2 linked regions of the Candidatus Kuenenia stuttgartiensis genome follow. Each later gene encodes a partner of the first gene's protein in a complex. Links are inferred from orthologs where the notes say so. Each region holds a gene or a part of one and is shown on either strand. Other genes may lie near its edges.

Region 1 (5,744 bases):
GGCTGCGGCTGCTTAAAAAGTATTTAAAAAAATGTTTTTGGCATTGAAATGTCATTTGGAGATAATAGGTTATGGTTTCTAAGGAATTGTTGGAAATACTCGCATGCCCGCTGTGCAAAACAGATGTTCGACTGGAGGGCGACAGGATTATTTGTGTGCAATGCGGGCGAAGGTATCCTGTAAAAGATGATATACCGGTTATGCTTATAGATGAAGCAGCGTTGCCAGAAACGAAAGAGAAGGAATCTTAATGGATAGAAAATCGCTGATTGCATTAATCATTTGCGGGGTAATAATGTTATTATACTACCCCATTATACTGCCTTTGCTATCTCCAAAAACAGAGAAGGTAACACAAGAGGAACTCTCTGCCGAAAAACGACGCCTCGAAACAAAAAATGAAATAAGGACGGTCATTCCTGCGTTGCTGCCTTCTCAGGAAACTTTGCGTGAGATGGACATACATGAAGAAGAAGTGGTGATTGAAAATGAATGTATTAGAACAGTGTGGATAAATGACGGTGCGGCGCTCAAATCGGTTAAACTAAAGGATTTTAAAAGTCAGGATTCGAAAGATACTTTAGAATTAATAAAAGATGCTGATACGGAATATCGCCCCCTCGCCATAAGCTATATATATCAAAAGGCAGATTTCCAAAGACAGAGATACAGGATAACGGATAGAAGCAAGGGAAGGATTTCGTTTAGCACAAGCCTGGAAAGCGGACTTAATCTTATCAAGACCGTTTCCATACCGGATGGTAAATACCAAGTGGATATGGAAATTGTATTGGAAAACAATACAGACGCTGAAATTTCTTTAGCATACGATATCATTGCCTCCTCCATGATTACGCACGAAGGCGTAATTTCGACAGATATTGCAGGGCTTGTCGGCATCGATATGGGGAACCATAAAATTAAATTAGTATCCACCGCACCGAAAGGGTTTCCTGCCAAAAATGAGTCTCGTGGCATTGTTTGGGCGGGTTCAACGAATAAGTATTTTGCCACAGTGTTGAAGCCTGCTTCCAGTGAATGGGTAGCATCTGTTCATCTTCAGGCATTTGATATGCAAGGTATGCCTTCAGAGGAAAAGGCGGAACAGGGTGATTTTATGGTCAGCTTGCAGACGGGGAGAATACACATAGCTCCGCATACGTCCGTCAGACATGGATATCTCTATTTTGTAGGCCCGAAGAAAGAAGAGGTTTTGGGTCAGTATGGCACCATGGATGCTATCATAAGTTATGGGTGGTTAAATGTCATAAGCAAACTGCTCCTTGGTTTTTTAAATGCTGTTCATAACGTAATTCCCAATTATGGCATTTCCATCATAGTATTAACGATAATTATCAAGGCTCTTTTGTTTCCGTTAACGAGAAAAAGCCAGGTTTCCATGTTTAGGATGCAACAGTTGCAACCGCTGATTAACCAGCTTAAGGAAAAATATAAAAACAATAAGCAAAAAATAGGCCAGGAACAGGTGTTGTTGTTTAAAAAATATGGTGTAAATCCAATGAGCGGCTGCTTGCCAATGATATTGCAATTGCCTGTTTTTTTTGCACTGTTCAGAACACTGCAGCTCTCTTTTGAAATGAGGCAGGCACCTTTTGTTTTTTGGATAAATGATCTTTCCATGCCTGACACACTGATGTATTTGCCGTTTACCATCCCTTTTCTCGGTAATACCCTGAATATCCTGCCGATAATAATGACAGGCGCTTCCTTTGTTCAGATGAAATTAACGCCGAAATCTCCAGCCACTGACCCACAGGCTCAGGCGCAGCAAAAAATGATGTCATTTATGCCAATTATGTTTGCGTTCATTTTATATAAAATGCCTTCAGGACTTACCCTTTATTGGACAACAAGCACTATATTCAGCATCGTTGAAAGCCTATTCATTAGAAAATCTATTAAAAAAATAAAAATAGTTTAGTGTGATCCCCCCTTTTTTTGCGCTCCCATAGCTAAATATTCAACAGGCAAAAAATATCCCTAATATAACCGTGACATCATATGCTTCCTGAAGTACAGGATACCATTCTTACCGTAGCAACGCCAGCAGGCAGATCCTTTCACGCAGTGATCAGGGTAAGCGGATCAGAAGCAATTCCCTCGATCCATGAAATATTTGTTCCTTCTGCTAATATAAAACTAGAAAACTTACAAACATTTGTTTCTATAAAAGGATGTATTTGTTTGCCTGCGGAGTCATTAAAAATTCCTGCTGTTTTATATGTGATGAGGCAGCCACATTCCTATACAAAAGAAGATATCGTGGAGATTCACACTTTGGGAGGCAGGCCAATCGGAGAAATGATTCTGCAATATATTTTACAAAAAAAAGAAGGATTAAAAGACGGTTTGCGGCTTTCGCGGCCGGGAGAATTTACAAAACGAGCATTTTTGCACGGACGAATAGATCTTGCGCAGGCGGAAGCGATAAAAAACCTCATTCGTTCGCAATCAGATTCAGAACTCGATTTGGCAATTTTGCAATTGTCAGGAAATGCTTCTCTGCGAATTAAAGATATTCAAAACAAAATAACCTCCCTTTGTACATATATTGAAATGTCCATTGACTTTTCAGACCAGGACATTGAATTAATATCCCGGATGGAAATGATAAACAAAATGGAAGATATTAGAAATGATATTGTTAATCTAATGAATAAGCCGTTGACGGATAAAATATCTTCTGAAGAAATTCGTACGGTACTATATGGCAAACCGAATGTGGGAAAATCGAGTTTGATTAACGCGCTGCTGGGGGAGAAAAGAGCTATTGTAAGTGACAGACCAGGGACTACGCGGGATATGGTTACCGGAGTTTTGGAAATAGGAAGCGTGTGTTTTAAATTAACAGATATAGCGGGTTTCGATGAAGCAAGAGAACCTGTTTTTTTACAAGCAAGAGAAAAGGCTCAAGGTGCCTTGAAAAGTGCACATCTGTTATTGCTTGTTTTTGCCGGTAATGAAAAAATGGATATCCAATCATTGGAAATAAATCATAGTGAGGTTGCCAATAATGTAATTGTGGTGGTCAACAAATGCGATTTAATGCCGGAGAGTTCTTCCTTTGAACTGCCGGAAGAAGTAAAAAAATATACTGTTGTGTATGTTTCTGCATTAACCGGCGAGGGATTGGAGAGATTAAAGACACTTATGTTTGATAAAGTTTTGGCCGGGCAGATAGAACGATCAAACACACTTCATTTTTTCAATGTTTATCAAAAAGACGCCATGCAACGGTCGTACGAACGAATAGAACAGGCGATAGCGTCTTTCAGAGATACTATGAGCGATGAATTTATTGCCATGGACCTGAGAATGGCAGTGGACATTCTTGGTGAAGTAGTAGGTGAAATTACGACAGAGGATATTTTAGATAAAATATTTCAGGAATTTTGTATTGGGAAGTGAAATGCGCGAGAGGCCTTCATGGGACGAATATTTTTTGAGGATTACAAAAGAAGTTGCGCGGCGGTCAACATGCCTGCGCAGACAGGTAGGTGCTGTTCTTGTTTTGGAAAAACATATTCTAGCCACAGGTTACAATGGAGCGCCAAGCGGGCTTCAGCACTGTCTGGAAATTGGCTGTTTGCGGGAACAATTAAGAGTGCCGCCTGGCGAACGCCACGAATTATGCCGGGGGCTTCATGCTGAAATGAATGCTCTTATACAAGCAGCGCGCTACGGAATAAAAATTTCGGGAGCAACCTTGTATAGCACAACCTGTCCATGTTCTTTGTGCGCTAAAATGCTGGTGAATGCCGGAATAAAGCGTATTGTTGCCATTTCCGATTACCCCGATGCCCTTGCAAAAGAAATACTTCATATGGCAAATGTCCCGGTTGACTTTGCAGGGCTTGAAGAACCTGTTGTGGGCGATGAAAAATAGTAACAAAACGCCTTTCAAAAATAAAAAGTTTTTGTCCTCGATAGTATACGTGTTAAACTCAATAATACAGTAAAAACGTTGAATTATTTTTGCTTGAAAATCAATAAAGCAGGTTTTTTGGTAAATCTTCTTGACATCATATATCTTGTATGATATATACTTCAGACTAACATATATAGCTATAAATGTGTTTTTGGTACCTTATCAGTAATTTCTTTAACGGTTTTTGTTAAAATATTTAATAGTGAAACCCGAAATACTGGATACGAAACGAATTCTAATGATAAAATGATTTTATATTCCAAACGAGCGCGTCTTTCGTGTTTCGTGCTTGTTTGGTTCTGGCTTCTCCATGTTAGGTTAAGGGCGCATGCAATGCTTGTTTTGTAAAGCGGATAATGACAAAGTGATTAATTCTCGTACAACAGCGGATGGTCTAAGTATTAAGCGCAGGCGGGAGTGTTTGGACTGCGGTCGTCGATATACTACATACGAGCGAGTTGAAGAAAATCCATTGCGTGTCGTTAAGAAAGATGGACGGCGCGAGATGTATGATCGGAAAAAAGTATTTAATGGTTTGCTGAAAGCGTGTGAGAAGCGGCCTGTCTCTACCGATATAATAGAAAATATCGTTGATGAAATAGAGCGCGAAATATATAGCAAATTCGACCGTGAAGTAAATGCAAACTTTATTGGTTCTCTGGTAATGCAGAAATTAAGGATTCTTGATATGGTTGCTTATGTTCGTTTTGCTTCTGTATACAGGGAATTTAAAGATATTTCGGAATTTATAGATGAGCTAAAACCGTTTATGCAGGGAACCAAGAAGAAGATGCGATGAAAGAACAACTACAAGTTATAGTATTAAACCTGTTAGGAGGTACGGAAAGATATGGGTAATATGATAGAGTATGTCGTAAAACGAGACGGAAGGACAGCTCCTTTTGTTGAAAAAAAGATTGCTGATGCGATTTTTAAGGCGGCGCAGGCTGTTGGGGGTAATGATCGTGCTTTGGCAGAAGAACTGGCTGTAGTGGTTTCTATGTTTTTGGCGAAGAAATACAATGGAAATCCCCCGGGCATAGAAAATATCCAGGACGTGGTGGAAAAGGTACTTATTGAGACGGGGCATGCGAAAACAGCGAAGGCTTACATTATATATAGAGACAAAAGGGCAAGAATTCGTGATTCGCTGAGGGTAAGAAAGCAATCCCAGAAAAGAGTGGATACTACAGATGTTTCTCTCATGGTCGATACGGAGACAAAGGACGAAACTTTTCCCTGGGATAAAAGAAAAGTCGCCGTAGCGCTGGAAAAGGAGGCGGATATCTCCGGAGAGGTTGCTGAAGAAATTGCAAGCGTAGTGGAGCAAAGGGTGTTTTCTTCAGGGTTGAACCGTATTTCAACGTCTTTAATCCGGGAGCTGGTGGATAATGAATTGTTTGAGCGTGGATACAGTAAAAAACTGGAAAAACAGGCCGTGCTTGGTATGCCCAAATATGATCTCGATGAGTTAATACTGTCAAAAAATAAGGAAAACAGCAACATTGCCACTAATAATCCGGAAGCAATAAATCTTGCAATTGCAGAAAACACTTTAAAACAATACGCGCTTCAGGAGGTTTTTTCCAAAGAGGTCTCTGAGGCACATCTAAGTGGGATGGTACATCTTCATGACCTTGGATATCCGACCAGAGTATATTGCTCTTCTCATTCTTTAGAGTATTTAAAAAAATATGGATTGTCGCTTGAGAATTTAGATACCGATTCAGCGCCAGCGAAGCACGCGCGTACATTGACAGGCCATTTAAATACATTCCTGGCTTCCATGCAGGCA
Region 2 (3,053 bases), 780 kb from region 1 along the record:
CTTCTTTCAATAAAACATGGGCTATGGAGTTATTCAGCGCTACGTCCGTTCCGGGCCTAATCTGAAGATGAATATCCGCTATGCCGGTAGTTTCCGACCTGCGCGGGTCAACGACAATAACCTTTGCGTCGTTCTTTCTTTTCGACCTTGCTACCCTTGCGAACAGGGCAGGCACAGAGATGGCCATATTATTGCCGGCAATGAAGAACAAATCTGCCTGTTCTATATCCGCATAGCATGCCGGAGGGGCGTCTGCGCCGATAGTCGACATAAAGCCCATTGCCGAACTTGCCATACACAGACGGGTGCTGGACTCGATATTGTTGGAGCCAATGCATCCTTTTATCAGTTTATTCATGAGATAATACTCTTCCGTCGTACATGTTGCTCCGCTGTGAATGGCAATTGCTCCGGGACCATGTGTTTCTATGATTTCTTGAAAGCGGGAGGCGACATGGGTGATTGCTTCTTCCCAGGAAACAGGGGAGAGCTTTCCGTCCCGCCTGATCATTGGTTTTGTCAGTCTGTCCTCTGCGCAGAAAACGGGTACAGAGTTGGCGGGAAGGGTGCATATCATTCCATCGTTGGCCGGATGGCCTGGCATACCTTTAATTTCAATGATTTTCCCGTTTTCCACTCCGGCCATCAAACCGCAGCCGAAGCCGCAATAGGGGCATGTTGTTTTGTGCCATTGAATTGGCATAGTAATACGGTCTCCCTTGTTTTTATTTATTTCAATGATTACGTTCTTGCTTTTTTTGCGAGGTAGATCATAAGGATTGAGATATCTGCCGGTGATACCCCCGAAATGCGTGAGGCTTGTCCTAAAGATAGTGGGCGTATCTGTGAAAGTTTTTGGCGTGCCTCTCTTCTTAATTCTGTAATGTGTGAATAGTCCAGCCAATCCGGAATCTTGTGGTTTTCCATCTTTTTGAATTTCTCTATTTGGCTGTATTGGCGCTCTATATATCCCTTATATTTTATTTCAATCTCCACCTGTTCCTGCACATCTCCGGGCACGTTTTTTTCTGCAAGTTCGGAGTCTATTCCGAGAAGTTGATCAAACGTTTGTTCCGGGCGGCTGAGTATTTTTGCTAACGCGTCTTGCCCCGCCGTTTTATAATTCAGGTATGCAAGGGTTTCTGCAATGAGGCGTTCTTTTTCCTGTAATGTACTCCATTGCTGATCTGAAATGAGTCCGTATTTGTGCCCATATTTCATCAGTCGTCTGTCTGCGTTGTCCTGACGCAAAAGCAGGCGGTATTCCGCGCGGGAAGTAAACAGCCGGTATGGCTCCTCGGTGCCTTTTGTAACAAGATCGTCAATGAGTACTCCGATATATGCTTCTGAACGGTCAAGAATAAACGGCTCCTTTTCATGTATTTTCAGGGCGGCATTAATCCCGGCCATTATTCCCTGCGCAGCAGCTTCTTCGTAACCGGATGTGCCGTTGATTTGTCCGGCAAGATAAAGATTCTCTACCGCTTTTGTTTCCAGAGATAGTTTCAACTGTGTAGGCGGCACGAAATCATATTCTATCGCATAGCCATATCGAACTATTTCCGCCGCTTCCAGCCCTTCAATGGAATGGACTATTCTTTCCTGCACGTCATGAGGCATACTTGTGGAAATGCCGTTACAGTATATTTCCAGTGTATCGAGTCCCTCCGGTTCCAGAAATATCTGATGCTGCAGTTTGTCTGGAAAACGCACGATTTTATCCTCCAGCGAGGGGCAATACCTTGGGCCGGTCGTACTAATTTGACCGGTATAAAGCGGGGCGCGATTAAGATTGGACATGACAATTTCATGTGTGGTCTGGTTTGTGTAGGTTATGTAACAGGGTACTTGTGCACCGGATAATGTTTTTGTTGAAAATGAAAATGGCCGCGGATTTTCGTCGCCATGTTGTGGTTTAAGGTTTTTGTAGTTTATAGTGCGGCTGTTAAGACGGGGAGAAGTACCGGTTTTAAGTCTTTGTACTTCAAGCCCAAGGTCACGAAGGGACCCGGATAATCTTTCGGAAGAGAGTTCTCCGATCCTGCCGCCGCTCGTTATGTAGTTTCCGATGTGGATTACGCCTTTTAGAAATGTGCCCGTGGTAAGGATCACCGCCTTTGATTTGTATTGTAAACCACTCTGGCCGACAACGCCGGCGACCTTATTGTCTATGACAATAAGGCCGTCTGCAATTTCCTGTTTCATAAAAAGATTATCCTGGTGCTCCAATCTTTTTTTCATGGTTATCTGATAGGCTTTTTTATCGGCCTGGGCGCGTGGTGAATGTACTGCGGGGCCTTTTTTTGTGTTGAGCATGCGAAACTGAATACCCGTTGCATCAATCACCTGCGCCATTTCTCCGCCCAATGCGTCGATTTCTCTCACGAGCTGCCCCTTGGCAATACCCCCGATTGCAGGATTGCAGGACATTTGTGCGACTGTATCGAGGTTTATTGAGAGAAGGGCGGTATTCAGTCCCATGCGCGCCGAGGCTAAAGCGGCTTCGCATCCGGCATGTCCCGCGCCAACAACAATAACATCAAACTCCGTATGCATATGTTATTTCGCGCGTTCTACAAAGCGTGTTTCCCGAATAACGGTAACAATAACCTCTCCCGGATATTCTAATTGTTTTTCTATTTCGTTTGCAATGTCGTAACACATCTTTGCCGCGGCCTTGTCGTTTACTTTATCCGGACAAACCATGATGCGGACTTCTCTTCCCGCCTGAATGGCATAAGCGCTTTCTACGCCGTTGAAAGAGGTTGCAATTCCCTCAAGTTTTTCAAGGCGCTTGATATATTTTTCCAACGTTTCTCTTCTTGCGCCGGGCCTTCCTGCAGAAATCGCATCTGCTGCGCTTACCAAAACAGTGTAAACAGATTCCACAGGCCTTTCCTCGTGATGTCCGCCAATTGCGTTAATCACTTCATTTCTTTCATCGTAACGCTTTGCAAGATCAGCGCCTACGAGAGCATGTGTCCCTTCGGATTCAGACCCGGTTGCCTTTCCAATATCGTGCAAAAGTCCACATCTTTTCGCAAGGGCAACAT

The links.
Region 2: the proteins of mnmE (region 1) and mnmG are in contact, whole or in part, in a solved structure (PDB 9HIP), measured with the Escherichia coli proteins. The link is inferred for Candidatus Kuenenia stuttgartiensis from one-to-one orthologs.

What each region holds. Positions count from the first base shown.
Region 1 is NZ_LT934425.1:1,609,407-1,615,150, reverse strand. What follows is about bases 1,349-4,225. They hold mnmE (tRNA uridine-5-carboxymethylaminomethyl(34) synthesis GTPase MnmE), read left to right. Parts: upstream 1,349-2,022; coding sequence 2,023-3,429; downstream 3,430-4,225. Other genes in these bases: KSMBR1_RS07360 (deoxycytidylate deaminase), read left to right, coding at 3,431-3,907; yidC (membrane protein insertase YidC), read left to right, coding at 1,349-1,942. In the rest of the region: KSMBR1_RS07375 (Trm112 family protein), read left to right, coding at 72-251; more of yidC, read left to right, coding at 251-1,348; transcriptional regulator NrdR, read left to right, coding at 4,278-4,748; nrdD (anaerobic ribonucleoside-triphosphate reductase), read left to right, coding at 4,800-5,744. UniProt on the Escherichia coli protein: Exhibits a very high intrinsic GTPase hydrolysis rate. Involved in the addition of a carboxymethylaminomethyl (cmnm) group at the wobble position (U34) of certain tRNAs, forming tRNA-cmnm(5)s(2)U34.
Region 2 is NZ_LT934425.1:2,387,047-2,390,099, forward strand. Bases 150-3,053 are described here. They hold mnmG (tRNA uridine-5-carboxymethylaminomethyl(34) synthesis enzyme MnmG), read right to left. Parts: upstream 2,557-3,053; coding sequence 742-2,556; downstream 150-741. Other genes in these bases: KSMBR1_RS10965 (molybdopterin oxidoreductase family protein), read right to left, coding at 150-703; rny (ribonuclease Y), read right to left, coding at 2,560-3,053. In the rest of the region: more of KSMBR1_RS10965, read right to left, coding at 1-149. UniProt on the Escherichia coli protein: NAD-binding protein involved in the addition of a carboxymethylaminomethyl (cmnm) group at the wobble position (U34) of certain tRNAs, forming tRNA-cmnm(5)s(2)U34.